Regions from separate parts of the Williamsia sp. SKLECPSW1 genome, predicted to be linked through region 2. Evidence: riboswitches for the same ligand, from Rfam matches in the RefSeq annotation. Region 2 holds a riboswitch; each other region holds the start of a gene.
What was found. A riboswitch is a leader RNA that binds a small molecule or an ion and turns the genes downstream of it on or off. The one in region 2 is predicted to bind cobalamin.

Region 1: it holds a riboswitch for cobalamin, as region 2 does, so the genes downstream of both, nicT (Nickel transporter NicT) here and cobN (cobaltochelatase subunit CobN) in region 2, are expected to answer to the same signal.
Region 3: it holds a riboswitch for cobalamin, as region 2 does, so the genes downstream of both, ACXVUM_RS16080 (FecCD family ABC transporter permease) here and cobN (cobaltochelatase subunit CobN) in region 2, are expected to answer to the same signal.

The regions. Positions count from the first base shown of each region.
Region 1 is NZ_JBTGLI010000001.1:679,430-689,866, forward strand. Features, by position in the region: gene metE (5-methyltetrahydropteroyltriglutamate--homocysteine S-methyltransferase) at 1-1,660, shown strand, start outside; cobalamin riboswitch at 1,748-1,884, shown strand; gene nicT (Nickel transporter NicT) at 1,957-3,024, shown strand; gene ACXVUM_RS03035 (heavy-metal-associated domain-containing protein) at 3,049-3,267, opposite strand; gene ACXVUM_RS03040 (DUF5134 domain-containing protein) at 3,400-4,071, opposite strand; gene ACXVUM_RS03045 (PepSY-associated TM helix domain-containing protein) at 4,068-5,528, opposite strand; gene ACXVUM_RS03050 (heavy metal translocating P-type ATPase) at 5,620-7,887, opposite strand; gene sigC (RNA polymerase sigma factor SigC) at 8,046-8,600, shown strand; gene ACXVUM_RS03060 (DsbA family protein) at 8,641-9,381, opposite strand; gene ACXVUM_RS03065 (vitamin K epoxide reductase family protein) at 9,641-10,225, shown strand; gene ACXVUM_RS03070 (cytochrome c oxidase assembly protein) at 10,251-10,437, opposite strand, start outside.
Region 2 is NZ_JBTGLI010000002.1:224,300-234,736, reverse strand. Features, by position in the region: gene ACXVUM_RS16960 (M24 family metallopeptidase) at 1-42, shown strand, start outside; gene ACXVUM_RS16955 (pyridoxamine 5'-phosphate oxidase family protein) at 137-547, opposite strand; gene ACXVUM_RS16950 (SDR family NAD(P)-dependent oxidoreductase) at 623-1,396, shown strand; gene cbiE (precorrin-6y C5,15-methyltransferase (decarboxylating) subunit CbiE) at 1,393-2,601, shown strand; gene cobM (precorrin-4 C(11)-methyltransferase) at 2,598-3,356, shown strand; gene ACXVUM_RS16935 (cobalt-precorrin-6A reductase) at 3,353-4,120, shown strand; gene ACXVUM_RS16930 (precorrin-2 C(20)-methyltransferase) at 4,071-5,600, opposite strand; gene ACXVUM_RS16925 (precorrin-8X methylmutase) at 5,597-6,220, opposite strand; gene cobG (precorrin-3B synthase) at 6,234-7,403, opposite strand; cobalamin riboswitch at 7,399-7,533, shown strand; gene cobN (cobaltochelatase subunit CobN) at 7,564-10,437, shown strand, end outside.
Region 3 is NZ_JBTGLI010000002.1:33,483-43,919, reverse strand. Features, by position in the region: gene ACXVUM_RS16085 (DUF3556 domain-containing protein) at 1-702, opposite strand, end outside; cobalamin riboswitch at 844-981, shown strand; gene ACXVUM_RS16080 (FecCD family ABC transporter permease) at 1,135-2,175, shown strand; gene ACXVUM_RS16075 (ABC transporter ATP-binding protein) at 2,172-2,954, shown strand; gene ACXVUM_RS16070 (ABC transporter substrate-binding protein) at 2,951-3,970, shown strand; gene ACXVUM_RS16065 (LLM class flavin-dependent oxidoreductase) at 3,967-4,989, opposite strand; gene ACXVUM_RS16060 (Tex family protein) at 5,059-7,449, opposite strand; gene ACXVUM_RS16055 (hypothetical protein) at 7,476-7,784, opposite strand; gene ACXVUM_RS16050 (ABC1 kinase family protein) at 7,989-9,356, shown strand; gene ACXVUM_RS16045 (DedA family protein) at 9,430-10,116, shown strand; gene ACXVUM_RS16040 (alpha/beta hydrolase) at 10,198-10,437, opposite strand, start outside.

The sequences.
Region 1 (10,437 bases), on a different contig from region 2:
CGACGAGCCCGCCCTCGCCACCGACCTCGCCGACGACCCCGCCGCCCTCGCGTCCCACGCCTACGGGCGGCTCGGCGACCTCACCGACCGGCCCGCGCTGCTCGTCGCCGGGTACTTCGGGGACCTCGGCGACGCGCTCGGCGCCCTCGCCGCCACCGCGATCGACGGTGTGGCCGTCGACCTCGTGCGCGGCGACCCCGATCGGGTCGTGTCGACCACCGGCCTGGCCGACAAACTCCTGGTCGCCGGCGTGGTGAACGGCCGCAACATCTGGCGCGCCGATCTCGACCGGGCACTGGCGACCCTGGCGACGCTGCTGGGCAGCGCGCGGAACGTGGCCGTGGCGACGTCGTGCTCGCTGCTGCACGTGCCGTACACCGTGGCCGCCGAGGATCGCCTCGACGAGACCCTGCGCCCGTGGCTCGCGTTCGGGCTCGAGAAGGTCGCCGAGGTCGTCACGCTGTCCCGGGCACTCGGCGAGGGGCGGGAGGCGGTGGCGGCCGACCTCGAGGCCGCGGCCGCCGCCGCGGCATCCCGGCGCTCCGACCCGCGCGTGAACGACGCCCGCACCCGCGCGCGCGTCGCCGAGGTCGTCGAACGCGGGATCTCCCGCGGGCCGGCTGCCGACCGGCGCACGGAGCAGGACGCCCGCCTCGGGCTGCCGGTACTGCCGACCACCACGATCGGCTCCTACCCGCAGACCTCCGAGATCCGTCTCGCCCGCGCCGCGCTGCGGTCGGGCGAGATCGACGAGTCCGAGTACACCTCGCGGATGCGCGCCGAGGTCGAGTCGGTGATCCGTCTGCAGGAGGAGCTCGGTCTCGACGTCCTCGTACACGGGGAGCCCGAGCGCAACGACATGGTGCAGTACTTCGCCGAGCAGCTCGACGGGTTCGCCGCGACCCACAACGGCTGGGTGCAGTCCTACGGGAGCCGATGCGTCCGTCCGCCGATCCTGTTCGGCGACGTCTCGCGCCCCACCCCGATGACCGTCGAATGGGCCACCTACGCACAGGCACTCACGCCGAAGCCCGTGAAGGGGATGCTGACCGGCCCGGTGACGATCCTGGCGTGGTCGTTCGTCCGCGACGACCAGCCGCTGGCGCAGACGGCGAACCAGATCGCGCTGGCCATCCGCGACGAGACCGTCGACCTGCAGAACGCGGGCATCGGGATCGTCCAGGTCGACGAACCCGCCCTGCGCGAGCTGCTGCCGCTGAGGGCGGCCGATCAGAAGGCCTACCTGCGGTGGGCGGTGGACGCGTTCCGCCTGGCCACCTCCGGCGTCTCCGACGCGACGCAGATCCACACCCACCTCTGTTACTCCGAGTTCGGTGAGGTCATCACGGCCATCGCCGATCTCGACGCGGACGTCACGTCCATCGAGGCGGCGCGCTCGAAGATGGAGGTGCTCGACGACCTGAACGCGATCGGCTTCGGCAACAGCGTCGGACCGGGTGTCTACGACATCCACTCGCCGCGCGTGCCGACCCGTGACGAGATCGTCGCGTCGCTGCGTGCGGCACTCGATGCCGTTCCTGCCGAACGACTCTGGGTGAACCCGGACTGCGGCCTGAAGACCCGCAGACCAGACGAGGTCCGCGAGTCGCTCGCCCACGTCGTCGCGGCGACCGAGCAGGTGCGTGCGACGCTGGTGTGACCGGGTGACAGCCCCGCGCCGGTCCTCCTCGATGACCCCGGACCGGCGCGGGATCCCGTCGCCGATCGTCGCGACACGGACACCCCCCGGATTCGGCCGGGCGTGGGTTACAGTTCGTCCCGTTCGGACGGAATCGTGGAAGCCGGTGGGAATCCGGCGCGGTCGCGCCACTGTGTCCGACGTCGTGACGACGTCGGGAGTCAGACCTGCGGTCCCGTCGTCACCTCGACGGGGACGCGAGACTCCCCAGGAACGAGATGTCCGTGTCGGTGTCGACGCCACCCGCAGCTCCCTCGATGACCTCGATCCTCGCATCGTGGACGCGCCGCGACTGGTGGCAGGCGTCCGGTCTGCTCGGGGTCGTCGGCCTCATGCACGTCGTCGGCTTCGGCGTGCTGATCGTCGCGATCGCACCCCACCACTACATGGCCGGGACTGCGGTGTTCGGCGTCGGACTGGGGATCACTGCCTACGTGTTCGGGATGCGCCACGCCTTCGACGCCGATCACATCGCGGCGATCGACAACACCACCCGCAAGTTGATGGCGGACGGCAAGAAACCGAAGTCGGTCGGCTTCTGGTTCGCGATGGGTCACTCCACGATCGTGTTCGTCCTGGCGGCGCTCGTCGTCGCCGGCGCGCATGCCGCGAACACGCTGCTCGACGAGAACTCGCCGGTCCGCCACGGGCTCGGCGTCGCCGGCACGCTCGCGTCCGGCGGTTTCCTCTACATCATCGGCGCCATCAACATCGTCGCGCTGATCGGCATCTGGCACGTCTTCCGGCGTCTGCGGGAGGGCACGTTCTCGGCCGCCGAGCTCGACGCGGCACTCGACGGGCGGGGCTTCCTCGCCCGGATCCTGCGGCCGATCATGCGGCGCATCACCCACGCCGCGCAGATGTACCCGGTGGGGATCCTGTTCGGCCTCGGCTTCGACACGGCGACCGAGGTGGCACTGCTCGCACTCGCCGGGACCGGCGCGGCGGCCGGGCTGCCCTGGTACGCGATCCTGGTGCTGCCGTTGCTGTTCGCGTCCGGCATGAGCCTGATGGACACCCTCGACGGCCTGTTCATGAACGTCGCCTACGACTGGGCGTTCGCCCACCCGATCCGCAAGATCTACTACAACCTGACGATCACGGTGCTGTCGATCGCCGTGGCGGTGATCATCGGGACCATCGAGCTGATCTCGGTCCTGCACGACGATCTCGGACTCGTCGATCCCGTCACCGACTGGATCAGCGGGATCGACCTGAACACCGTGGGCATCGGTGTGGTCGTCATGTTCGTGGTCGCCTGGTCGGCGGCGGTGGCCTACTGGAAGCTGGCCAGGGTCGAGCAGCGCTACGTCACCCGCCCCTGACCGGCCGCCATCCGGCGCCCTGGGTCAGCGGGCGATGGTGAAGTTGCCCTTGGCCGACAGCGCGTCGGCGATCTGCCCGTCGGACAGCTCCGAGTCGGCGTCGACGCGCACCTGCGAGACACCCTTGGTGTCCAGGTCGACGGCGACCGAGGACACGCCGGGCAGCGCGCTCAGCGCGCCGGTGACGGTGTCGACGCAGCCCTCACAGTGCAGCCCGTCGACGGGAACGGTGAACTCGGCCATCAGACCTCCTCTTCTCGACGTCATCGACTCGGTCACCACGGATGCGCATGTGAGCACGCGTGGCGTCATCGCCGAGTCTAGACGTGCACGTCACACGCACGACCCGCTCGAGAGCATTCGCGGGTGGGCGGCTCACACCATCACGGCGAACATGGCCGACATGGCGGCGGCCATCAACACCTGGCACAGGGCACCCGAGGCGTCGCCGGTGAGCGATCCCGTCCGCCGCCGGGCGTCGAAGTAGCGGACGAGCCACCACACGGCCGCCGCGGCGAACCCGACGACACAGATCCAGTCGAGCGCGATCGCCCACCCGGGGAGTCCGTCGGCCATCGACATCCCGCTCATGTCACCGCCACCGTGGACGTGGCGCGGGGCGAGCGGCGTCGCGAACGCCGACATCTGCATCCCGCCCATGTCCCCGCCGGTGCCGCCGTGGTGCATCTGCATCCCGCCGCCCGAACGACCGACGATGTCGTCGGACATGACTGCGTACATCCAGCTCATCGCGGCCATCATCGCCACGTGGTAGATCCCGTTGACCGGACGGTAGTGCCGCGTCGCGGTCACCACCACGTACCAGACGGTGAAGGCCGCGAAGATCACCACACCCGCGCCCAACGGCACCACCATCGCCGACGGCCACGCCATGTCGATCATCGCCAGCGCCATCAGCACGTGCATGCCGTGCCCGACGCCGCCGATCACCCCGCCACGGTGGCGGAGGAGACCGACCCCGCAGAGCAGGACGGCGGCCACGAGCGCCGCGGTGACCACCCACCGCAGCTGGGGATCGGCGATCACGCAGGCACCGTCGCGCGCCGGTCGACGACGAAACCGTAGAGCACGTCCGCGACGACGAACACCGCGAGGGTCAGCCCGAACAGCGGTGCGAACCAACCGATCCCGGCGAGCACCGCGACCACCACGACGGCCTCGAGCGGCCGCAGCTCACCGAGCGCGCCACGCCGCGGCGAGCGCGGCAGGCCACTGCGGCGCGTCGGACGGCGCCGCCACCACATCAGGTATCCGCGGAGGATCACGATGATCAGTCCGATCGCCAACAGCGCCAACAGGATCTGGTTCCAGATGCCGAGGAGGATGCCCATGTGCGCGTCGATCAGCCAGTTGGTCAGCTTCGCCGCGACCGGCCAGGAGGAGAAGTTCACCCTGTCGACGATGTCGCCGTTGCGCGGGTCCACGGAGATCGCGTCGTAGCGGGTGGGTGCGCGGCGCTTGTTCTCCGCGACACTCCATGCCTCCCCTGCCGTGGTGGGCGGTGTGAACCACATCGGACCCTTCAGTCCGGCGCGGGTCGCGGTCGCGGCGACGGTGTCGATCCCCGACAACGACTGCGCCGGGGTGAGCGCCTGCGCCTCGGAGTCGCCGCCCTCGTCGTGGGAGGCGATCGCCGGCGCCGTCGCACCACCGACCGTCGTCGACACCGACGGGGTCGTCCAGCTCAGCGCGGACTTCAGTTCCGACACCGACTCCCCGGCGTACCGCGACCACGTCAGGCCGGTCACCGACAGGAACAGGAGCCCGACGATGATCGTCGCGCCGACGGCCCCGTGGACGCTCACCAGTCGGCGTCGCGTGCCGGGCTTCCCCTCGGGGACTACGACCTTCTTGAGGCCACCGACGCGTCGGCGGTAGGCGATCCACAGCGCCAGCCCGCCCACCGCCACGACCCACATCCAGCTCGCGGCGATCTCGCTGTAGTTCCGGCCGAACGCCCCGAGATGCAGGTTGCGGTGGAACTCGTCGAACCAGGCGCGGATCGGCAGCCACTGCCCGTAGGTCGTCAGATCGCCGCGGACCGTGCCCGTGTACGGGTCGACGAACACGGTGCGGCTGTAGCCCTCCGGGACGTCGGGTGCGGACATCTGGACCCACGTTGTCTCGTCCCGTGCGCTCGGCGGACGGATGCCGACGACGGTGTCGGCGGGGTGCGCCGCGATGGCGGCCTGCACCTGCTGCGCGTAGGGCACCGTCTGCTCGGCGACGCGGTCGACCTTCAGTTCGTGCCGGAACACGATCGGATCCAGCTGCGGGGTCAGCGTGTAGAGCAACCCGGTCACCGCGGCCACCAGGATGAACGGACCCGCCAGCATCCCGCCGTAGAAGTGCAGGCGCATGACGAACGGTCGCAGCCGTCGCCAGAGACCATGGGGCGCAACGACCGACGTGTCGGCGTCGGCGCGTCCGGGCTCGTCGGACGGGTCGATGGGTGCGGCGTCGTCGACAGGGGTCTGACTCACGAAATCCTCGTTCTCGGATGCGAACTGTTCCTCGCAGTAGTCGCATCGCGAGCGCGAACGGTTCCCGAGGAAACGGGAACCATGACGCGGATCACTCGTCGGTGGGCGCGAACCTCCTCAGCCGCAGGCTGTTCGACACCACGAAGAAGGACGAGAACGCCATCGCGGCGCCGGCCAGCAGCGGGTTCAGCAGTCCCACCGCGGCGACCGGGATCGCGGCGACGTTGTATCCGAACGCCCAGATCAGGTTGGTGCGGATGGTCTGTCGCGTCGCGGCCGCCAACTCGAGCGACTCGGGCACCGTGTGCAGGCTGTGCCGCACCAGGATGATGTCGGCTGCCCCGATCGCCACGTCGGTGCCACGGCCGATGGCCAGGGCGAGATCGGCCGCCGCGAGCGCCGGGCCGTCGTTGATGCCGTCGCCGACCATCGCGACCGTCGCACCCGAGGCACGCAGTTCCTCGACGACACGGACCTTGTCCTCCGGGAGGACCTCGGCGTGCACGACGTCGATGCCGACCTCGTCGGCGATCACCTGCGCCGCACCGGCGTTGTCGCCGGTGAGCAGGACGGTCCGCAGACCCCGGCGGTGCAACTCGGCGATCGCCGGCGCCGCCGACGACTTCACGGTGTCGGCGACGCAGATCGCCGCGGCCAGACGCTGGTCGACCGCCACGTACACCACCGTGCGTCCGGCGGTCTCCGCGTCACGTCGATGGCGCGCGAGGTCCGCCGGGACCGACCGCCCGCCGGCGACCCACTGCGGCGAGCCCACCTCGACGACCCGCCCGTCGACGGTGCCCCGCACTCCGCGCCCGGATTGCACCCCGAAATCGGTCGGCTCGGTGAGATCGACCCCGCGGTCGACGGCCGATCGGACGACCGCCTGACCGACCGCGTGCTCGGACGCCTGCTCGATCGACGCGGCCAGTCGAAGCACCGTCGTCTCGTCCCATCCGTCCGCCGCGACGATCGCGACGACGCCGGGTTCACCGTCGGTGATGGTGCCCGTCTTGTCGAAGACGACGGTGTCGACGTCGCGGGAGGCGTCGAGGGCGTCGTGGCCCTTGAGGAAGATCCCGAGTTGGGCGCCGCGACCGGAGGCGACCATCAGGGCTGTCGGTGTCGCCAGACCCAGCGCGCACGGGCACGCGATGACCAGCACCGCCAGCGCCGCGCCGATCGCGTGGTCGGCCGACGCGCCCGAGGCGAACCACACCGCGAGCGTCATCGCCGCCAGCACGATCACACTCGGCACGAAGACGTTGGAGACGCGGTCGGCGACGCGCTGCGCCTGGGCCTTTCCCGACTGAGCCTGCTCCACCAGCCGCACCATCGCGGCGAACCGCGTGTCCGGCCCGACGGCCGCGGCCTCGACGATCAGCCGCCCGTCCAGGGCGACGGTGCCACCGACGACCGTGGCGTCGGTGGCGACCGCGACCGGTCGGGACTCCCCCGTCATGGCGCTCATGTCGACCAGCGACATCCCGTCGACGACGAGCCCGTCGGTCGCGATCGTCTCGCCCGGACGCACCACGAACCGCTGCCCCTCGGAGAGTTCCTCCACCGGGATGCGCATCTCGTCGCCGCCGGGGAGCAGGACCGCGACGTCCTTCGCGCCGAGCGCGGCCAACGCGCGCAGGGCGCCCCCCGCCCGCGAGCGGGCCTTGGCCTCGAAGTAGCGACCGGCGAGCACGAACACGGTGACGCCGGCGGCCACCTCGAGATAGATCGAGTCCGCGGAGACGATCGCGTCCCACACACCTGTCGGGGCCGCCGAGGTGTCGTGCCCGCTGCGCAGCAACGTGGCCACCGACCACCCGGTCGCCGACAGGATGCCCAGCGAGACCAGCGTCTCCATGGAGGCCGCCCGGACGCGCAGGTTGCGCCATGCCGTCCGGTAGAACGGCCACGCACCCCAGGTGACGACCGGAGCGGCGAGGACCGCCAGGATCCACTGCCACCCGGTGAACCGTGTCGCGGGGACGGCGGAGAACACGACCGAGAGATCGGCCAGCGGGAAGAACAGGATGAGGCACACCACCAGGCGACGGAACAGCGACCGGGCGTGGTCGGCGTCGGGGTCGGCCTGGGCGGCCTCCGTCGGCCGCAGCCGCGGTTCGGCGCCGTAGCCGGTCGCGGTGACGACCGCGCACAGGTCGTCGGGCTGCACCTCCGGATCGGCGTCGATGGTGGCGACACGGGTGGCGTAGTTCACCGACGCCCGGACCCCGTCGACCTTGTTCAGCTTGCGTTCCACACGCGCGGCACACGCCCCACACGACATCCCCGAGACGGTCAGTTCGAGCCGACGGATCTCGTCCGGGAGGGAGACGGAGGGCTCCTGCACGGTGGTCATCAGATGTCGGTGTCCCTCGGGTCGGTGGTCCAGGTCTCGGGCAGATCGGCGGTGGCCGGAACGCAGGTCACACCGGAGTAGTCGGACGGCGGGGCCGAACGGTTCCCGGGTTCTCTCCGATTGTCCTCACCGGATCCGCGGCCGCTACCGTGAGCGCCGTGGAGGGATCCGACGACGCCGTGACGGAACTGGCGCTGCGCGCCGCCGCGGGCGATGCCTCCGCCGTCGACGAGTTCGTCCGGGCCACCCATCTCGACGTGTGGCGCTTCTGCTCCTACCTCGCCGACCGTACCCGCGCCGACGACCTCACCCAGGAGACCTTCCTCCGCGCGATCTCAGCGCTCCCGCGGTTCGCCGGGCGGTCCACCGCACGGACGTGGCTGCTGTCCATCGCCCGACGGGTCGTCGTGGACCAGATCCGCTACGAGACGTCCCGCCCGCCGTCGGCCCTGTTCGACCAGGACGAGCAGGTCGTCGCCCTGCGCGGGCACACCACCGGCAGGCACGAGGAGCGGGTGGAGTGGTCGATGCTGGTCGACGACCTCACCGCCGAACGCCGGGAGGCGTTCCTCCTCACCCAGATCCTCGGGATGAGCTACACCGAGGCGGCGCAGGTCTGCGGCTGCCCGGTGGGCACCATCCGCTCTCGCGTCGCCCGTGCCCGCGACGACCTTCTCGCCGCGCACGCCGCGGACCACCACGACGTGGGCTGACCGGGGCGACCGGTTCTCCACCCGAGTGTCGGTCCCTCGGTCAGCCGCGGCTGGCCGCGGTCACCGCGTCCATGAGCGCCTGCGGGGTCGAGAGCTGGACGACCTTGCCGTTGATCTCGATCTGCGGGGTGCCCTGCAGGCCCTCCTTGGTCGCCTTCTGCGTGACGGACCCGACCCACGGGCCGTACCGCTCGTCGGAGATGCACTTGCCGACGTCACCGGCACCCACCGACTGCGCGATCTCCGTGAGCTTCTGGTCGGTCAGACCGGATCCACCCTCGGGCGGCTGCTGCGCGTACAGGGCGTCGTGGAACTTCAACCAGGTCGCCCAGTCCCCGCTGCCCGCGGTCGCCTCGGCGACACACGCCGACGCCGACGCCGACCTCGTCGAGTAGTTGGTGCTCGACGAGCGGTCCAGGATCGCGACCGGGCGGTACTCGACGGACACGTTCTGCATCCCCCGGATGGCCTCGACCGTCGAACCGAACTGCGCCTCGAACGCACGGCAGGAGGGGCACTGGAAGTCCTCGGTGATCTCCACCGTCGCCCGCGGGGACCCGGTCCCGCCGGTGCTGACGCGGTAGTAGCCGTCGGAGGTGGCGACACTCGGGCCGGCGGCCGACGACGACTTGTCGTCGCGGGTGGAGATCAACCAGACGGCGATACCGACGGCGACCACCACGACGACCACGGTGGCGGCGCCGCGGATGACCCAGGCGCGGCGCTTCTCGTCGCGCCGGGGGTCACGGATCGATGGTCGGGCGGAGGGGCGGTTGCTCATCGGCGGGTCCCGTCGTCGGCGTGGGATCGGTCGCGCGATCCGGGGCCGCATCCCGTCGGGCGATCGGGTGCGACGATCCGAGCGGACGCGCGACGACAAGTCAACCATGTGACCGTCGAGAGACCCGCGAACACCTCGATGACCAGCAGCGACGTGACGGGCTGCCGTAGTCGGCCGTCGGCGCTTTACCCTGGTCGCCGTGACCACAGAGGTGCAGGCATCCACCGACGGACCGGACGCGGACGACCACGAACCGTTCATCGACGACGACATCGACCGCAGGCCCGGTCGGGTCGCGTCGGCGGTGGTGGTCCTGGGCGGCGCGGTCGGTCTGCTCGCGGCGGCGACGCTGACCATCGAGCGGTTCAAGCTGTTCGCCGATCCCGGCTACCGGCCGAGCTGCAGCATCAACCCGATCATCTCGTGCGGGTCGGTGATGACGACCGAGCAGGCCGCGTTCTTCGGGTTCCCCAACCCGATCATCGGCATCGCCGCGTTCGCCGTCGTGATCGTGCTCGGGGTGCTGGCGTTCGCGCGGGTCGCGATACCGGCGTGGGTGTGGGCGGGGCTGGCCCTCGGTCTCGTCCTCGGACTCGTGTTCGTCGGCTACCTGATCACCCAGAGCCTGTACCGGATCGGCGCCCTGTGTCCCTACTGCATGGCGGTGTGGGTGGTCACGCCGCTGCTGTTCGCGACCGTCGTGGGCATCCTCGCCCGCGCCACGGGCAACCGCCGCGTCGTGTCCGCGGCGGGATGGGTGTGGCCGGTGCTGATCATCGCCTACACGGCGGTCGTGTTGATGATCGCCGAGCGGTTCTGGGACTACTGGTCGACCCTGATCTGACCCGACACCCGAGCTGCGGTTCCGCTCAGCGACGCGACCGCGACAGCTCGGCGAGCATGGCGTTGTAGGCCTCCAACTCGTCGTCGCGGTAGGTGTCGGCGTGCCGATCCGCACGCGCACCCGCGCGCCGATCGGACTGCGCCCACTGGGCGACCAGGGCGATGATCACGACGATCACCGGGGCCTCGCTGGCACCCCACGCGATCGCCCCA
Region 2 (10,437 bases):
GAACCCGTGAACACCCGCCCCCACGGCCTCACCGCCGTCTGACCCCGGGCCCCTCCGCCGAACGTGCCAAAACCCCTCGCCCAGCGGGCCGAAACCCAGCGCCCAGCGGGCCAAAATCCGTCGCCCAGCGGGCCGATCAGTCCTTCTCGCCGAGAAGGGTGCGTGACCCGAGGACGCGGGTGACCTCGAACTCGATGACGACACGCCGCGGGTTCGGCTTCGGCTGCCGGTAGCGGGCGGCGTATCGACGCTCGGCCTCCGCGATCCCCTCGGGATCGCGGTTCACCTTCGCCGGCCCCTCGAGGGTCAGCCAGCGCGGTCCGTCGACGTGCGTCGCCGCCGCATACCCCGACCGCTCCGCGTTGCGGACCTTCTGACTGCCCTCGACGGTGATGACCCGCGCGAGACGACGCTCGGGGTCGTAGGTGACGCCGACCGCGACCGAATGCGGGGTGCCGTCGGCTCGCAACGTCACCAGACTCGCCAGGTGTCGGTCGGTGAGGAACTCGAGAGCGGTGTCGGTGAGGTCGGAGGCGTCGCGGGGCACGCAGGCAAGGGTAGTCAGCGCAGAGTCGCCGAGACCGCTGCGGGACCGTCGTCCGACCGGTGGGAGAATGCATGCGTGCTGCGCAGAACTCCGACGACCGACGGTGTCGTGGTGGTGTTCGGCGGACGCAGCGAGATCGGTGTCGAGGTCGCGCGACGCGTCGCCGCCGACGCGACGGTGGTGCTCGCGGCCCGTCGTCCCGACGACCTCGACGACCAGCGGCGGCTCCTCGAACGAGCCGGCGCACGGGCGGTGAACACCGTCGCCTTCGACGCCGATGACACGGCATCGCATCCCGGTCTCGTCGAGGCGATCGTGGCCGAGCACGGACCGATCGGCATCGCGATCGTCGCGTTCGGGATCCTGGGTGACGCCGTGCGTGCCGAGACCGACCACGCTCACGCCCTCCAGATCGCCCACACCGACTACCTCGCCCAGATCAGTGTCCTCACCCCGCTCGCCACGGCGATGCGACGGCAGGCATCCGGCGCGATCATCGTGTTCTCGTCGGTGGCGGGCGTCCGTGTGCGCCGGGCCAACTACGTCTACGGCTCGACGAAGGCGGGACTCGACGGCTTCGCGTCCGGCCTCTCGGATGCTCTGCACGGCAGCGGCGTCCACCTGCTCCTCGCCCGGCCGGGCTTCGTCGTCGGCGCCATGACGCGGGAACTGATGGCGTCCGGCGTGAAGCCCGCGCCGATGTCGAGCACCGCCGGCGAGGTGGGGGAGGCCGTCGTCCGCGCGCTGCGCCGGGGCCGCGCCACCGTGTGGATACCCGGAACCCTGCGTCCCGTCTTCGCCGTGATGCGCATTCTGCCGCAGGGGATCTGGCGCCGGATGCCCCGATGACCCCGCCGTCGGTCGTGGTCGTGGGAATCGGCGCCGACGGGTGGTCGGGACTGTCGCAGCGCTCCCGGGAGGAGCTGCTCGGAGCGACGACGGTCGCCGGATCGGCACGTCAACTCGACCTGCTCCCCGACGACGTGCCCGCGCGACGTCACCCGTGGGCAACACCCATGCTCTACGACCTCGACACGCTTCTCGCCGCGGCGACACGGCCGCTGCACGTCCTGGCCAGCGGAGACCCGATGTTCCACGGCGTCGGCGCCACCCTGGTGACCCGACTGGGGGCCGAGCGCGTCCGGGTCCTGCCCGCGGTGTCGAGCGCGACCCTCGCCGCAGCGCGGATGGGCTGGGATCTCGCCCGCACTACGGTGTGTTCGGTGGTGACCGACCCGGTCGACTCGGTGCTCGCCGAGGCAGGCGACGGACTCCGGCTGCTCGTCCTCGGTCGCGACGCCGGTACACCCGCCGAGGTCGCGTCCGTACTGTCCGACCACGGGTTCGGGAGATCGACGATGACCGTGCTGGGAAGCATCGGCGGGCCCGGCGAGACGTCCGTGACCGGAACGGCGGACACGTGGGACCAGCCGGTGGGGGACCCCCTGGCCGTGATCGCCGTCGAGTGCGTCGGCCCGCCCCTGATCCGGTCCGCCGGCCTCGACGACGACTCCTACGACCACGACGGCCAGCTGACGAAGGCAGGCGTGCGGGCCCTGACGATCGCTGCGCTCGGTCCGGCAGCGGGGGAGACCCTGTGGGACGTCGGCGGTGGCGCGGGTTCCATCGCCATCGAGTGGTGTCGAAGTGACCGCCGCTGTCGCGCATGGACGTTCGAGGCCGACGCGTCCCGGCGAGATCGCATATCCGCCAACGCCTCCCGCCACGGCGTCGCGCGGTCGGTGACCGTCGCGGGTGCCGCTCCGGGCGATTTCCCGACGGCTGACCGGCCCGACGCCGTCTTCATCGGTGGGGGACTGACCGATCACGGCATGCTCGACGCGTGCTGGACGGCCCTGCGCCCGGGGGGTCGTCTGGTGGCCAACGCGGTCACGGTCGAGTCCGAGCATCTCGTCGTCGGCGAACACCGTTCTCGCGGAGGTCATCTCCGTCGGATCCACATCGAGAACGCCGCACCTCTGGGGTCCATGACGGCCTGGCGACCGGTCCTGCCGGTCACCCAGTGGGTCGTGCGCAAGTCGGAGGACCAGTGACAGTCCACTTCATCGGCGCCGGGCCCGGTGCGCCCGACCTGCTCACCCTGCGTGCGGTCGACACCCTCCGTCGCTGCGGCACCTGCTTGTACGCGGGGTCGCTCGTCCCCCGCGAGGTCCTCGCGCACTGTCCCGACGACGCCGTCCTCGTCGACACCGCGCGGATGCCTCTCGACGAGATCGTCGGCCACATCCGGACCGCGCACGCCGCCGGACACGACGTGGCCCGCCTCCACTCCGGGGACACGTCGCTGTACTCGGCTATGGCAGAACAGATCCGGGCGCTGGACGCCCTCGGCATCGACCACACCGTGGTCCCCGGCGTCCCCGCGTTCTCCGCCGTCGCCGCGTCACTCGGCCGTGAACTCACCGCCCCCGGGGTGGGTCAGTCACTGCTGATCACCCGTGTGTCGACACTCTCGACCGACATGCCGCCCGGTGAGACCCTCGCCGAGCTCGCACGCACCGGCGTCACACTGGCGTTGCATCTGGCGGCACGACAGGTCGACGCCGTGCAGGCCGATCTGCTGGACACGTACGGCACCGACTGCCCGTGCGCTGTCGTGGCGTTCGCCAGCCGCGAGAACGAGACCATCGTTCGGTGCACCCTGGCCGACCTGGCGGACCGCACCCGACAGGCCGGGATCGTCAAGACCGCGGTGATCCTCGTCGGCCGCGTGCTCGGCGCATCCGGGTTCCCCGACAGCTACCTGTACTCCGCGGCGCGGATGACGAAGCTGTCGGAACCGTCGTGACCAGCACCGGCCCCGTCCTGCTGCTCGGCGGGACGGGGGAGGCGCGCGCGGTCGCAGCACTTCTCGTCGACGCCGGGATCTCGGTGGTCTCGTCGCTCGCCGGGCGGGTGTCGCAGCCGCGTCTGCCGGTGGGCGAGGTCCGGATCGGCGGATTCGGCGGCCCGGAGGGACTCGCGGACTGGGTGCGTGAGCACCGGTGTCCGGTCGTCGTCGACGCCACACACCCGTTCGCACGGCGCATCTCGCACAATGCGGCACAGGCCGCGACGACGGTCGGCGTGCCGGTGGTCGCGGTTCGCCGACCCGCCTGGGAACCGACGGACGGGGACCGCTGGACGATGGTCGACGACATCGCGGGCGCAGCCGAGGTTGTCGCGGCACGCGGCGGTCGCGTCCTGCTCACCACGGGTCGGCAGGACGTCGGCGCGTTCGCCGCGATCGACACCGCCTGGTTTCTCGTCCGCGTCGTCGACCCACCCACCGACGAGCTGCCACCGCATCACACGATCCTGCGCAGTCGGGGACCCTACGATCTCGACTCCGAACGGGCGCTGCTGCGCGACAACGCGATCCATCTGGTGGTCACGAAGAACTCGGGTGGCGAGCTGACCCGGGCGAAACTCACCGCGGCCGCGGAACTGGGGCTGGAGGTCGTCATGGTGCGGCGGCCACCGGTACCCGTGACCGACCACGACGTCTCCACCCCGGCCGACGTCATGCCGGTGCTGGATCGGCTCCTGCGGGGTCGTACCGACGCGAGGTGAACACAGCCTGCCCGGCGGTGCGGTCGACGACCGTGGTGGTCGACGAGCCGATGACGAGCAGGGTGCGCATGTCGACCACGGTCGGGTCCATCGTCCCGGCGGTGGTGACGGTCACCGTCTCCGTGGGGCCGCCGACGTCGCGACCGAGGACGACGACGCGGTCGGGCCCGGCGAGCTCGACGACGATGTCCCGCAGGGCCGAGACCTGCCAGGTCCGTTCCCGCGAGGCGGGGTTGTAGACGGCGATCACGAGGTCGGCGGCCAGTGCGGCGCGAACGCGGTGCTCCACCGTCTCCCAGGACTTGAGCCGGTCCGACAGCGAGAGGACCGCGAAGTCGTGTCCGAGCGGCGCTCCGACCGCGGCGGCGACCGCGCTGGCCGCGGTCACACCCGGCACCACCCGGACGGGTACATGCGACCACATGGGGTCGGCGGCCATCTCGACCACCGCCGACGCCATGGCGAACACGCCGGGGTCTCCCGAGGAGACCACCACCACCTGTCCGCCCCGTGCGGCGAGATCCAGTGCCATACAGGCTCGTTCGGACTCGACCTTGTTGTCGCTGGCATGTACCCGTTGGCCCGGGCGTGCCGTGACACGTCGAAGGTAGGTGGTGTAGCCGACGAGGTCGGTGGCGCGCGCGAGTTCCTCGGTCACCTCGGGTGTCGTCCATCGGTCGGCGCCCGGCCCGAGACCGACGACGACCACCTCGCCGACGGCGACCTCCGGCGGCGCGACCGCAGACGTGGTGACGGCGTTGAGGTCACCGGGCACGACGATCATGGAGAAGTACGGGACCGACGACGGGTCGACGTCGCGGACGGGCAGGACACGCTGCCGGTCCGTCGACGCCCGCTCGACGTACCAGGCCCGGTCCGCGACACCGGCGATCTCCAGCGCCTCGCGCACGGTCTCGAAAGTGCGTCCCAGCTTCATGATCGCGACGGCGTCCGCGTCGCGGAGGCGTCGGACCAGCTCGTCGCGGGGGAGTGTGCCGGGCAGGATGGTCGTGGTCTCGTCGGCCTCGACCCACGGCAGGCCCACGGCGGCGACTGCGGCACTCGGCGAGGTGACACCCGGGATGATCTCGGTGGGGAAGCGGTCGACGAGCCGCTTGTGCATGTGCATGAAGCTCGAGTAGAAGAGCGGATCGCCCTCGGCGAGAAGGGCGACCGACCTCCCCGCCTCCAGGTGCGCCGCGAGCCGGGCGGCGGCGTCGGCGTAGAAGTCGTCGAGGGCCCCGCGGTAGCCACCGGGGTGGTCGGTGGTCTCGGTGGTGACCGGATACCGCAGTTCCTCGCGGAGCTGCCCGTCTCGCAGATACGGCTCGGCGACACCCAGTGCGATCGACTTCCCGTGCTGGGCACAGTGATACGCGACCACGTCGGCCTCGCCGACGATCCGGGCGGCCTTCACCGTGACCAGCTCGCTGTCCCCGGGACCGAGACCGACACCCCAGAGCGTTCCGGGCGCGGTCATTCGACCGGGCTCGCCAGGGCGTTGATCGCGGCCGCGGTGATCGCAGACCCGCCGCGTCGTCCCAGGACGGTGACGTAGTCGAGATCGTCCCGATCGGCGAGCGCGGCAGCCGATTCCGCGGCACCGATGAACCCGACGGGCGCGCCGACGACGACCGCGGGACGGGGCGCCCCGGAATCGATGAGCTCGAGCAGGGCGAACAGCGCGGTGGGCGCGTTCCCGATCGCGACCACCGCCCCCTCGAGCATCGGCTGCCACAGGTGCACCGCCGCCGCGGTGCGGGTGGTCTGGAGTTCGAGGGCCAGATCGGGGGTCCGGGGATCACCCAGGAGGCACACCACGTCGTTGTCGACGGGGAGCCGTCGACGCGTGACCCCGGAGGCGACCATCGTGGCGTCACACAGGATGGGCGCACCCGCCTGCAGCGCGGCACGGGCACGGGTCACGGCGTCGGGGGTGATCCGTACGTCGTCGACGAGATCGACCTGGCCGCACGCGTGGATCATGCGGACGACCACCTTCTCGGTCTCCGCGTCGTACCCGTCGAGCCGGGACTCGCGGCGGATGGTGGCGAACGACTGCCGGTAGATCTCGGCGCCGTCGTGGATGTAGTCGTACATGTCGGGCCTCACCCTAGAGGGGCCCCGACGACGGCTTCTCACCCGTCCGGCGGCGGGTGTAGCCGTCCGGGCCGGCGACGACCCGCAGGTGGGGGCCGTGCGGGCTTCCGCAGCCCCGGTCGCAGCCGACCCAGTGTTCGCGGTCGTCGAGCGAGTCGGGGTCGGCCGACGCCACGTGATCCACCAGGTCGCCCCGGACGTCGGCATGCGAGCGGGAGCAGCCGGGTGCCCCCGCGCAGGCGCTCACCCGCGCCCACGGTGAGGTCGCGTCGTAGATGACGCCCATCGGCGCGAGAACCCTCACCACCGTCTCCGCGACCCCGTCGGCGAGATCACAGACCAGCACCTCGCGGTCGGGGGTGATGACGATCGGGTGGTCGACGGCGGCGAGGAACTCGGCCGTGCGGGCCGGGATCCGGGCGAGTTCGACGACCGCGCCGAGCATCACCGCGCCGTCGTCCTGGTCCATCCAGCCGACCAGCGGGCCGTCGTGCGGGACCACGGGGAGGGGCTCACCGACCGCCGGCCGGGTCGCGTCGTCCACCGATCCGATCAGCACGTCCAGCTCGACGGCGTCGAGGTCGGCGATCCGCCAGCGGTCACCCCGCAGGCCGACGAACCGGCGGGCGACGTCGAGGAGCGCCGCCACCGCCCCGTCCGAGGCGACGAGCCGGCCGGTGCGCACGCCGCCGAGGATCACCTCGACCGTCGACGGGTCGACGGCGAGCACCCCCACGTCCGGACGGTGCGCGAGGACGTCGCCGTGACCGTCGTCGAGTCCGAAGAGGAAGCGACCGGGCAACTGCGCGAGCGCGAGGTCGTCGAGGAGCGCCGTGTCGAGGTCGCGGGCCAGGCCGCGGACGTCGCCGCGACCACCGATACGTCCGGAGAGCGGCGAGACCATCGTGTTGCGCACCCGGTCGTGTGCGCCCGACGGGAGCAGCCCCGCGTCGCGTAGTCCGGCGATGGCCTGGTCGTCGACATCCGCGAGGCCGCGGACCTGGATGTTCGCCCGCCCGGTCAGCTCGAGGTGACCGTCACCGTGGTCCGCCGCGAACTGCGCCAGTGCCTGCATCTGCGGCGGGGTCACCGCACCCCCGGGCAGCCGGATCCGTGCCACGAGACCGTCGGCCGCCGGGTGCGGATCGAGCACGCCGGGGCAGCGGTCGCTCGGTCGGGACATCACTCCAGGCTAGGGTGATGCCATCCGAACGGGTATTCGGGAAGCCGGTGGGACTCCGGCACGGTCGCGCCACTGTGTGATGTCGCCGGACGACATCGAGTCAGACCCCTGCCCGGTCACCGTCGAGCATCGGGCGCGAGAACCCGGTCGGGAGGCTTCGTTGATCGTCCTGCTGTCCACCTCGGACACCGACCTCATCACCGCGAAGGCGTCGGGCGCCGACTATCGGGTCGCCAACCCCGCGCGCCTGCTGCCCGAGTCCGACATCCCGGTGGTGCTCGACGGCGCCGACCTCGTCGTCGTCCGCATCCTCGGTGGTCGTCGCGCCTGGGAGGAGGGCCTCGACGCCGTCCTCGCCCAGGGTCTGCCGACGGTGGTCCTGTCCGGTGAGCAGTTGCCCGACCCCGACCTGATGTCGCTGTCGACGGTGCCGGGCGGCGTCGCCGCGGAGGCGCACAACTACCTCGCTCAGGGCGGTGTCGACAACCTCGTCTCGCTGCACGGCTTCCTCTCCGACACCGTCCTGATGACCGGCGCCGTCTTCGCGCCGCCGACGGTCACCCCGCACTGGGGTGTGCTCGAGCGCCCCGCGTCCGACGACACCCACGACGGCCCGACCGTCGCGGTGCTCTTCTACCGGGCCCAGCATCTCGCCGGGAACGTCGGCTACATCCATGCACTGTGCGATGCGATCGAGGCCCGCGGCGCCCGCTCGTTGCCGATCTTCTGTGCCTCGCTGCGTACCGCACCCGACGACCTGATCGACACCCTCGGTCAGGCCGACGCGCTGGTCGTCACCGTTCTCGCCGCCGGTGGCGCGGTCCCCGCGACCGCCTCGGCGGGGGAGGACGACGACGCCTGGAACATCGAGCGGCTCGCCTCCCTGGACGTGCCGATCCTGCAGGGGCTGTGTCTGACGTCGTCGCGGGCAGCGTGGGACGAGAACGACGACGGACTCTCGCCGCTCGACGTCGCCACCCAGGTCGCCGTCCCGGAGTTCGACGGTCGGATCATCACCGTCCCGTTCTCGTTCAAGGAGTTCGGTGACGACGGCCTGCCCTGGTATGCCCCCGACCACGAACGGTGCGCGCGCGTCGCCGGCATCGCGACGTCCTACGCCCGTCTGCGGTCCACACCGCCGCAGCAGCGGCGGATCGCGATCATGTTGTCCGCGTATCCCACCAAGCACGCGCGCATAGGCAACGCCGTCGGGCTCGACACACCCGCGAGCGTGCTCGCGCTGCTGCGGGCGATGCGCGACGCCGGTTACGACATCGGACCGGAGTCCGGCCCGGACGCCATCCCCGGCCTCGCCGAGAACGACTCGGATGCGCTGATCCACTCCCTGATCGCCGCCGGTGGGCAGGACCCCGACTGGCTCACCGAGGACGCCCTCGCGGCCAATCCCGTCCGTCTGTCGGCGCAGCACTACCGGCCGTGGTTCGACTCCCTCGATCCCGGTTTGCGGGACGCCGTCGCCGAGCACTGGGGCGCGGCACCGGGGCAGCTGTACGTCGACCGCACCGCGAACGCCGACGGCGACGTCGTCATCGCGGCGAAGACCTTCGGCAACGTCGTGCTGATGGTCCAGCCGCCCCGTGGCTTCGGTGAGAACCCGGTCGCGATCTACCACGATCCGGACCTGCCGCCCTCGCATCACTATCTGGCGTGCTATCGCTGGGTAGCCGACCGCGACAACGGGTTCGGCGCCGACGCGGTCGTACATGTCGGCAAGCACGGCAACCTGGAATGGCTGCCCGGCAAGACCCTCGGGATGTCCGCTGCGTGCGGGACCGACGCGGCGATCGGTGATCTGCCGCTGATCTACCCGTTCCTCGTCAACGACCCCGGCGAGGGGACCCAGGCGAAGCGACGTGCACACGCGACCCTCGTCGACCACCTCATCCCGCCGATGGCGCGGGCCGAGAGCTACGGCGACATCGCACGCCTGGAGCAACTGCTCGACGAGCACGCCAACATCTCCACCCTCGACCCGTCGAAGCTGCCCGCGATCCGCCAGCAGATCTGGACGCTGCTGCAGGCGGCGAAGATGGACTCCGACCTCGGCCTCACCGAACGCCCCGACGAGGACGTGTTCGACGACATGCTGCTGCACGTCGACGGCTGGCTCTGTGAGATCAAGGACGTGCAGATCCGCGACGGTCTGCACGTGCTGGGGTCCCCGCCGGCCGACGACGTCGAGGTCGACCTCGTCCTGGCGATGCTGCGCGCCCGACAGCTGTGGGGCGGCACCCGCAGCCTGCCGGGTCTGCGTGAGGCCCTCGGGCTCGCCGAGGGGGAGGCGTCCCGCGACGACACCGACCGCGTCGAGACAGTCGCCCGCGAACTCGTCGCCGCCTGCGGTAAGGCCGACTGGTCCCGGGAGGAGGTCGCGACCGTCGCGGCCGATCACCCCGCCGCCGTCGGTGAGATCCTCGACTTCGCGGCGACCGAGGTGGTGCCGCGACTGCGTCAGACCGACCAGGAGGTGGCGCGCGTCCTGCACGCCCTCGACGGCGGGTTCATCCCCGCCGGACCCAGCGGGTCACCGCTGCGCGGCCTGATCAACGTCCTGCCGACCGGTCGAAACTTCTACTCCGTCGACCCCAAGGCGGTGCCGTCCCGCCTGGCGTGGGAGACCGGTCGCGCCATGGCCGACTCCCTGCTGGAGCGATACCTCGCCGACCACGGCGAGTACCCCCGGTCGGTGGGCCTGTCGGTGTGGGGGACCAGCGCCATGCGCACGTCAGGCGACGACATCGCCGAGGTCCTCGCCCTGATGGGTGTCATGCCGATCTGGGACGAGGCGTCGCGCCGGGTCCGCGACCTCGAGGTGATCGGGCTCGACGAGCTCGGACGCCCTCGCATCGACGTGACCGTCCGCATCTCCGGGTTCTTCCGGGACGCCTTCCCGCACGTGGTGACCATGCTCGACGACGCGGTACAGCTCGTGTCGGACCTCGAGGAGCCCGACGAGCAGAACTTCGTCGCCGCGCACACCCGTGCCGACGTCGCCGACCACGGCGACCACCGT
Region 3 (10,437 bases), 190 kb from region 2:
GACGAACAGCAGCTTGGCGGCCACCACCATGTCGGGTGCGGCGAACAGGAACGTCACCGCGAACGCGCCGTACACCTCGCCGCGGGCGGCGAGGAAGATCGTCTTGTCCCGCAGCCCGATCACGGCGAGCAGGACGAGGATCGTCCACACCTGCCAGTGCGGCAGCAGCCCGACGGTGGTGCCCGCCGCCGGCTGCGGCCCCGTGCCCCCGCCGGCGAGTGCGACGACGAGCATCACGAGGAGCGCCGCGTAGACGGCGACGTCGACGAGCCCGCGCTCGTCGCCACGGGTCAGCGGCACCCGCCCCGGCCACGGCGGCTGCCGGATCGTGCGGGGCCGCAGCCAGTAGAGGATCGACCCCATCGGCGGGAAGAAGCGGTTGTTGAGCGGACCGAATCCGCACCCGAGACCGACGACCTCGAACAGCATCGTGAAGAAGACGACCTTCTGGAACACGATCGGCTCGTCGTACCACTGCGCGACGTCGGTGAACCCGCCGACGCCGGGTGTCGCGATCGCGATGCCCCAGGCCACGAGGACGTAGGCGGCGATCTTCAGGACGTAGAACAGGTGCAGAGCGACGGGCGTCCCGAAACCCACCTCGGCCCAGTGGTGGGCCATCGGACGGATCTTCTCCGCTCGCGTCCCTCGACTCCACTCGGCGAAATCGACCTGTGGGGAGTCCTGCGTGATGAATCCCATGGTGGTCGTCACAGTAGCAACCAAGCGCTCGCTTGGTACACCGCTTCGACGAGGACGCCCGCTCCGCCCTGTAGCCTCACCCGCGACGTCGGTGCGTCCGGCCGTGCACTCGCGAGAGAGGGCACGGCGGGACGCGGCAAGAGGGAATCCGGTGCGAGACCGGAACTGCCCCGCAGCGGTGATCGGGAACGACGCGACAACCATGCACTGGCTCAGGCCGGGAAGCAGTCGCAGGTAGGTGGCACCTCGCAGGTGCCGTGCCCGGGAGTCCGAAGACCTGCCGGTGTCGGCCGCGCCGGCGAGGTGCGGTCGCTCATCGGCCTCGTGGGACATGGCTGGTGCGGCACTGCCGTCGGCGAACCGTGGCCTCACGCCCGGTTCGCCCGGGAGTCTGCGCCCTCCGTCGACCGCGATCGACGGAAGGTCCCGCCCGTGGACGTCGGACGACGACGCGTCGCAGCGCTGGTCGCGCTGTCTGTGGTCGCCCTGGTCGTCGTCGGTGTGCTCGGGCTGATCGTCGGCAGCGTCGCGATCCCCGCCCGCGACGCCCTCGGATATCTGTGGGCCGACCTCGTCGGCGGACAGGTGCGCGCGTCCGGTGTGCCGGAGTACCGGATCGTCGTCGACTCCCGCCTGCCCCGTGTCCTCACCGGTGCCGCCGCCGGCGCGGGACTCGGTGTGGCCGGAGTCGTCGTCCAGGCGGTGGTGCGCAACGCACTCGCCGATCCCTACGTGTTGGGCATCTCGTCGGGCGCGTCGGTCGGCGCGACGGGCGTGGTCCTCTTCGGGGCGCTCGGCGGTCTGGGCATCTATGCGTTGCCGTCGGCGGCGTTCCTTGGCGCGGTGGTCGCGACGCTCATCGTGCTGGTGCTCGCACGCACCCCGTCCGGGCTGGAACCGCTGCGCCTGGTTCTCATGGGAACGGCTCTGGGGTACGGGTTCTCGGCGATCACCACCGTCCTGGTCTTCCTGGCGCCCGCCGGCGACGCGGCCCGCAGCGTCATGTTCTGGCTTCTGGGCAGTCTCGCCGCCTCGGACTGGCACTCCGTGTGGCTGGTGGGTGTGGCCGCCGTCGTCGGTTCGCTGGCGGCGCTGCTCGTGGCCCGTCACCTCGATGCGCTGGCGATGGGCGACGACGTCGCGGCCAGCCTGGGGGTGCATGCCGGTCGGTTCCGACTCGCGTTGTTCCTCGGTGCGGCCGCGGTCGTCGGGATCATCGTGTCGGTCTGCGGCGCCATCGGTTTCGTCGGACTGGTGCTCCCGCACGTGGCGCGTCTGCTCGTCGGTGCCGGACACCGGCGGGTGCTGCTGCTGACGCCCGTCCTCGGGGCGACGTTCCTGGTCGCCGCCGACATCGTCGCGCGCTCGGTGGTCCCGCCCTACGACCTCCCCATCGGGGCGATCACGGCGGCGGTCGGTGTCCCGGCATTCGTGCTGCTCATGCGGCGCCGCCACCGGGACGCGGTCCGATGAGCGGCCCCGCGGTCGACTACGACGACGTCGCCGTGACCGTCGGCGGCGCGTCCATCGTGCAGGACCTGCGGCTGCACATCGCCGGTGGCCGCTTCCTCGGCCTCGTCGGACCCAACGGCAGCGGCAAGACGACGGTGCTGCGGTGCCTGTACCGGGCACTCGTCCCCGCCGCCGGCCAGGTGACGGTCGCCGGCCGCGACGTCGGCGCGATCTCGGTGCGCGAGAACGCACGTCAGGTCGCCGCGCTGGCGCAGTCGGGCTCGATGTTCCTGGACTTCACCGCGGGTGAGGTCGTGCGCACGGGCCGGCTCCCGCACACCCACATGCTGCGGTCGTTGTCGGCGGCCGATCGTGCGGTGTGCGCGCAGGCGATGGAGGACGCCGGCGTGACACACCTCGAGCGGCGACGGTTCACCGAGTTGTCCGGGGGCGAGTCACAACGCGTGCTCATCGCCCGGGCGTTCGCGCAGGAGGCGCCGGTGTTGGTGCTCGACGAACCCACCAACCACCTCGACGTCGCCCACCAGTACGCGGTGTTGCGGGCGGCGCGGGACCGCGGGGTCACCGTCCTCGCGGCCCTGCACGACCTCAACATCGCCGCACAGTTCTGCACAGATCTCGCCGTCGTGTCGGGGGGTCGGATCGTCGCCACCGGCGTCCCCACCGAGGTGCTCACCGCCGACGCGGTGCTGCGGTGGTTCGGCGTCGCATGTCACATCGTCACGCATCCCCGACTCGGGGTGCCCCAGATCATCTTCGACGAAGGGACCACATCATGATCACCCCACGGCATCTCCGGGCGGGGCTCGCCGTCCTCGCCGCCACGCTGGTCGTCGCCGGGTGCGGCGCGCGCATCGACGACCCCGCCCCGTCGTCGTCCTCCGCCGAGGCCGTGCGGATCACCAACTGCGGTGCACCGCTGACGGTCCCGCGGACGCCCACCCGCGTGGTCACCAACGACACCGGTATCACCGAGATGATGTTCGCGCTCGGTCTCGCCGACCGGATGGCCGGATACACCACCTACGAGGGGAAGGAGCGCGACATCGCCTCGTCGCCGTGGCGATCGGAGTTCGCGTCGACCCGCTCGCTGGGGACCGCGTTCACCCGCGAGGTGATCCAGGCGGCAGATCCCGACTTCGTCTTCGCGGGATGGAACTACGGGTTCAAGGAGTCCACCGGTGTCACACCGGACTGGATCCGGACGATCGGCGCGACCCCGTATCAACTCACCGAGGCGTGCCGGCAGCCCGGCAGCACACGCCGGGGAATCGAACGCCCGCTGGACGCTCTCTACGACGATCTCGACAACCTGGGCGCGGTGTTCGGCGTCCGCGACCGCGCGGCGGCGCTGGTCGACGGGTACCGCGCGGAGGTCGCGCGCGCCGCGGCCGGTGCGCCGGCGGCCGATCGGCGCGCACGGGTGTTCCTCTTCGACAGCGCGGATCCCTCCCCCTTCACCTCCGGACGCAACGCCGGCCCCGACGAGATCATCGAGAAGGCGGGCGGCACCAACGTCTTCCACGGTCTCGACGACTCCTGGACGTCGGTGTCCTGGGAGGCGGCCGCCAAGGCCGACCCCCAGGTCATCGTCGTCGTCGACTACGGAGCGGGGCCGTCGAACACCGTGCAGGCGAAGATCGACGCCCTGCGCGCCCAGCCGCTGATGGCGGGGACGACCGCGGTGCGGGAGGGGAACTTCGTGTCGTTCCCCTATGCCGCGCTGGTGGAGAGCCCGCGCAATCCCGCGACCGTCACCTCCCTCGCCGCCTACCTCCGCAGCAAGGGTCTCTAGGACGCCGGGGTCCACCCCAGGGCGGGGCCCAGGCGCGTCGCCATGTCCTCGATGATCTGGGCGTAGTCGGCCTCGGCGAACGAGAAGGGCAGAGCGAACGCCACCTCGTCGGCGCGCTGGAATCCCGCATGCGCGTAGAGGTTCTCGGCGAGTTCGTCGGAGGAGCCGACGAGGTCGGGGGCGAACATCATCCCGCGCGGCCCCTGCGGTTCCCGCGTCCGCGCAAGGCGTGATGCGGCGTAGTCGCGGTATCTGCGGACCTGCTCGGGTGTCGCCGAGTCGGTGGGGATGACGACCAGCCCCTGCGACACCCGCGCCCGCGTCGGATCGGGATGGTGTGCCAGGTAGGCGTCGATCTGTTCGGCCTGGATGGTGGCGAAGTCACGCGAGGCGGTGCCCTCCGTGGTCACCACCGACGAGGTCAGGTAGTTCAGTCCCTGCTCGCCCGCCCAGATCGCCGACGACAGGCCGCCGCCGTACCAGACGCGGTCGGCCAGTCCGGGCGACTGGGGTTGCACCCGACGCGAGAACGTCTCGATGCCGACGACGCCCTCGAAGCCGCTGACCGGCTCGCCCCGAAGGCACCGGAGCAGGCGCATCACCCGCTCCTTGGAGAAGTCCTCGATGTCGTGGGTGTCGGGGTAGAGCGCATGCCGGTAGTCGTCGTAGCGCATCGGGGTGCCCACGGACACCCCGGGATTGACGCGTCCGCCCGACAGCACGTCGACGGTCGCGAGATCCTCCGCGAGCCGCATCGGGTTCTCGAGTCCGAGCGGGATGACCGCGGTGCCGAGTTCGATCCGACTCGTGCGCATCGCCGCCGCCGCCATCACCGCGACGGGTGAGGAGATCCCGTACTGCAGATGGCGGCACCGCAACCAGACGCTGTCGAAGCCCAAGGCCTCGGCACGTTCGATGGTGCGGATGGTCTCCAGATGGCCCTCGCGGGGTGCGTCACCGTCGAACCGCCCGATGGTGAGGAACCCGAGCTTGTCCAGTGGTCGTCCCGCTCGCGGCATCGCCAGATCTCCGTCCCGCCGTCACATCGGCAGCACCATCCTGCCGGTCACCGCGGCGCGGCGCTCCGCTCAGCGACCGAAACCGGCCTCCCGCAGGGCCTGGGCCATCGAACCCGACGGCGCGGGGGCGTCGCGGCGCGGACGGTCGCCGCCCCGCTGTCCCCCACGACGGCCGTCGCGCTGCCCGGACGGCCGCGCACCACCCGACGACGCGTTCGTCCGCGGCTTCTGGCCGCGAGTGCCCGACGTGCCCGCTCCCACCTCGTCGTCCAGGCGCAGCGTCAACGCGATCCGCTTGCGGTCGAGGTCGACCTCGAGCACCTTGACGCGCACGACCTGACCGGACCGCACCACCTCGTGCGGGTCGGAGACGAAGCGGTCCGACATCGCCGACACGTGCACCAGCCCGTCCTGGTGCACCCCGACGTCGACGAAGGCGCCGAACGCGGCGACGTTGGTGACGACACCCTCGAGGACCATCCCCGGGGTCAGGTCGGCGACCTTCTCGACGCCGGCGGCGAACGTCGCGGTCTCGAACGCCGGGCGCGGATCCCGCCCGGGCTTCTCCAGCTCGGCGAGGATGTCGGACACCGTCGGCACACCGAACCGCTCGTCGGCGAAGTCGGCGGGGCGCAGAGCCCGCAGCGCACTGCTGTTGCCGATGAGCTCGGCGAGCTCGACGCCGGTGCGGTCCAGGATCTTCCGGACGACCGGGTAGGACTCGGGGTGGACACCCGAGGCGTCGAGCGGGTCGACGCCGTCACGGATCCGGAGGAAGCCCGCACACTGCTCGAACGCCTTCGGCCCGAGCCGCGGCACCTGCAGCAGATCCGACCGGCTGGTGAACCGTCCCGCGCTGTCGCGGTGCCCGACGATCGCCTCGGCGAGCGCCGGCGTCACCCCCGACACACGCGCCAACAACGGGACCGATGCGGTGTTCAGGTCCACACCGACGGCGTTCACCGCATCTTCGACGACGGCATCGAGACTGCGCGACAACGTCACCGGGTTGACGTCGTGTTGGTACTGCCCGACGCCGATCGACTTCGGTTCGATCTTCACCAGCTCGGCGAGCGGATCCTGCAGCCGACGAGCGATCGACACCGCACCGCGCAGGGAGACGTCGAGCTCCGGCAGCTCCCTGCTCGCGTACTCCGACGCCGAGTAGACCGAGGCGCCCGCCTCACTCACGACGGCCTTGGCGGGTGCCGTCGCACCGGAGGCGCGGATGTCGGCGACGAGTTCGGCTGCCAGCGCATCGGTCTCGCGGGACGCCGTCCCGTTGCCGATGGCGATGAGGTCGACGCCGTGGCGCGCGACGAGTGCGCCGAGCGTCGCCTTCGCCGCGTCCCACTGCTTCTGCGGTTGATGTGGGTACACCGCGCAGGTGTCGAGCACCTTGCCGGTGCCGTCGACGACGGCGACCTTCACCCCGGTCCGGAAGCCGGGGTCGAGCCCGAGGGTCGGCCGGTTCCCGGCGGGCGCGGCCAGCAGGAGGTCCTTGAGGTTGGTGGCGAACACCCCGACGGCGTCCTCCTCGGCGCGACGCCGCAGCCGCAGCCGCGCATCGGTCTCGGCGCCGATGGTGAGCTTGATCTTCCACGCCCAGCGGACGGATCCGGCCAGCCACGCGGTGGCCGGGCCGGGATGCGACAGGTCGACACCGAGCGACCGCGCGACCATCGCCTGGTAGATCTCGTCCTCACCCCCGTCGAACGTGAGGGACAGCACCTCTTCCTTCTCACCGCGCAGCACGGCGAGCACACGGTGCGACGGCATCGACTCCAGCGGCTCGGAGAAGTCGAAGTAGTCCCGGAACTTCTGGCCGGCGGGGGTGCCCGCGACCTGATCGGTGCGGGGTGCGCTGCGCACCGCACCGTGGGCCCAGAAGTGTTCCCGGACAGCACCGACGAGATCGGCGTCCTCCGACGCCCGCTCCACGATGATGTGGCGCGCGCCCTCCAGGGCTGCAGCCGCGTCGGCGACATCGCCGGTGACGAACTCGGCGGCGGCGGACTCGGGGACCAGCGTGGGGTCACCGAGCAGCGTGTCCGCCAACGGTTCCAGGCCCGCCTCGCGGGCGATCTGCGCCTTGGTGCGCCGCTTCGGCTTGTAGGGGAGGTAGATGTCCTCGACGCGCGCCTTCGTGTCCGCGGCGATGAGCGCGACACGCAGATCGTCGGTCAGCCTGCCCTGCTCCTCGATGGAGGCGAGCACCGCAGTCCGACGCTCGTCCAACTCCCGCAGGTAGTGCAGCCGCTCGTCGAGCATGCGCAGCTGCGCGTCGTCGAGGCTGCCGGTGACCTCTTTCCGGTACCGCGCGATGAACGGCACCGTCGACCCCTCGTCGAGCAACCGGACGGCCGCGTCGACCTGGTTCTCGCGGACCGCCAGCTCCCGGGCGAGCCGGGTGGTGACGGATGGGACGGACACGGTCGTGGAGGTGGGGCTCGCAGTCACCCGCGGGACCCTACCGACGCCTGCCGTCAGCTCCCGTCAGGCGCGTCGTCGTCTCCCGGACGCGGGACGTGCGTCTCCCACCGGGCGCGGCGCTCGTCCTCGGACTGTTCCCACCACGGGGTGCCGCGCTCCCCCAGCGCGACCTTGGCCGCATGCACCCCGGACCGCGCGGCACGGGACCCGTCGGTGTCACGGACCGCCCGGCGCCAGGCCATCAGGATCGAGCGCAGCTCGGCACCCCGGTCCTCGGGGATGAGCGGGTCCGTGGCACGCCACTTCCGGCCGTGGACGACGATGTGATGCCCGTCGGGCGTGCGATCGGGCGGAGCAGCCATCGGTCGACCATGGCACGGACCAGTGGTAATTCGTCACAGAACACCCGTCTCGCGTTGACTCCGCCATCGCAGGACGGCACCCTCGCACAGTGGTCCGCACCGAGTACGTGTGGTGTGGATCACGAGTGACACCGACCGAACGGACCCCGACCCACGGAATCCACGATGACGACGACGCAGACAGAGACGACGACAGACGAGGCCATGACCACAGCTGACGAGCCACGGACGGCGATCCTCGCCGACGTCGACGAGACCGAGGGCGTGTTCAACCGCCTGCCGCAGGTCTCGCCGCTCTCCGAGGCACGGCGGATGGGCGTGACCGCGTTCCAGGTCGCCCGCGGCGGCGTCGAGTTCGCCGTCGGCCTGCGGCCCGGGTCCGCCCTGTCCCCGCGTGCGGCGCGTGAGGTCCGCGACGTCTTCGAGCGCCTGGGCCCGACGTACGTCAAGCTCGGGCAGCTCATCGCGTCGAGTCCCGGCGTCTTCACACCACTGCTGTCGCGCGAGTTCGAGTCTCTGCTCGACCGTGTCGCCCCCGCACCCGCCGAGGCGATCGAGAAGGTGCTGACCGAGGAGCTGGGGGCGCCGCCGTCGGAGGTGTTCGCCGAGTTCGACCGCACGCCGATCGCGTCGGCGTCGATCGCGCAGGTGCACACGGCCACCCTGCACACCGGTGAGAAGGTGGTGGTGAAGGTGCAACGGCCGGGGATCGCCCCCCGACTGGCCGCCGACGTGCAGATCCTGACCCACCTCGCCCGTGTCGCCGAGGTGTCGGAGTACGGCCGGATGCTCAGCGCGCGCGACGTCGTCGACGACTTCGCGGCCGGACTGAACGCGGAGATCGACTTCCGGAACGAGGCGGCGGCGATGGAGGACTTCGTCGCCGGACTCGCCGGGACCGCACTCGCCGACCGTGTCCGTGTGCCGCAGGTGCACCGCGAGTTCACGACCGCGGCAGTCCTGACGATGGAGTATGTCGACGCCGTCCGCATCGACGACGTGAAGGCCGTCCGCCAGGCCGGTCACGACGGCACCGAGCTCGTCCGCACCCTGCTGCTGTCGTTCCTGGAGTCGGCGTTCCACGGCGGCGTCTTCCACGGCGACCTGCATGCGGGCAACGTCCTCGTCGACCCGCGGGGACGGCTCGTGCTCATCGACTTCGGCATCGTCGGACGGTTCGACCCGCGCACCCGCCGCATCATGCGTCGGCTGGTGGGTGACCTGTTCCTGCGCAACGACTACGAGTCGGCAGGTCGAGCACTGTTCACCCTCGGCGCCGTGAAGAAGCCCGGCGGCACCCGCGACGGGGCCAAGGACATGCGACGCTTCGTCGCGCCGACCGCCGGCAAGGGCCTCGGCAGCATGTCGTACACCGACCTGGGCAAACAGCTCGCCGAGCTGGCCCGCGCCTATGATCTTCGTCTCCCCCGCGAGCTCGTCCTCGTCGGCAAGCAGCTGCTGTACGTCGAGAAGTACATGAAGCTCCTGGCCCCGAATTGGCGCGCTCTCACCGATCGTGAGCTCTTCACGTTCATGTCGGCCCTGCTGACCGAGGACGAGAAGACGCGCTGACCGTTTCGTCCGGATCTGGATGATGGTGGGAGGCGGCAACCCGGCCGCCTTCTGACCATGGGAGGTCGCCCGCGTGACCGCGCTGACGATCACGGCCACCGAGGGCCACGGGTTCACCGGGATCACCGGATTCGCCGCCGATGTGCTGGAGCGCTTCGGCAGTGTGGGGATCGGCTTCCTGGTCTTCCTGGAGACCGTCTTCCCGCCCATCCCCAGCGAGGTGATCCTGCCGTTCGCCGGCTACCTCAGTCACACCGGGACGTTGTCGTTGCCCGCGCTGATCCTGTGGAGCACCGTCGGCGCCTGGGTCGGAGCACTCGTCCTCTACGCACTCGGTCGGTGCGTCGGGCTGAACCGCACCGTCGACGTCGCGGTGTGGACGCGCGTCGTCAGTCGGCGTGACGCCGAACGCGGAGCGGACTGGTTCCGTCGGTTCGGGACGTGGTCGGTGTTCCTCGGCCGGATGATCCCGGGTGTGCGGTCGATCATCTCGCTACCCGCGGGTGCCGCCGCCATGAATCTCGTCGTGTTCAGCGTCCTGACGTTCCTGGGCTCGGTGCTGTGGAACGGACTCCTGCTCGGGGTCGGCGCGGCACTCGGCACCCAGCACGAACGCTTCCACGACTACCTCGGCTACTTCGACTACGTGGTCTACACCCTCATCGTCGCGGCGCTGGCAGTTCTCGTCATCCGCCGTCGTCGCCATCAGCGTGAGGATGCCCTGGACTCCGACGGCGACCGGCTACGAGCGGTGTCCTGAGTCGGTCCGCTGTTCCGAGAACACCGATGCCCCTCGCCGTGTCGGCGAGGGGCATCGGTGCCACGTGTGGTGGTGCCGGTCTTACGCGGCCGCGGTGGTCGCGGTCGACTCGGTCTTCGCGGCGGTCGAGCCCGTGGTGCCGGCCGAGCCCGTGGTGCCGGCCGAGCCCGTCGTGCCGGCCGAGCCCGTGGTGCCGGTCGACGTCGAGGAGGTGCCCGTCGACGACGTGCCGGTGGAGCTCGTCCCGGTCGAGGAGCCCGACGTCGACGTCGAACCCGAACCGGTCGGAGCCGCCTCGCTCGAGGTGGACGGCGAGGTCGA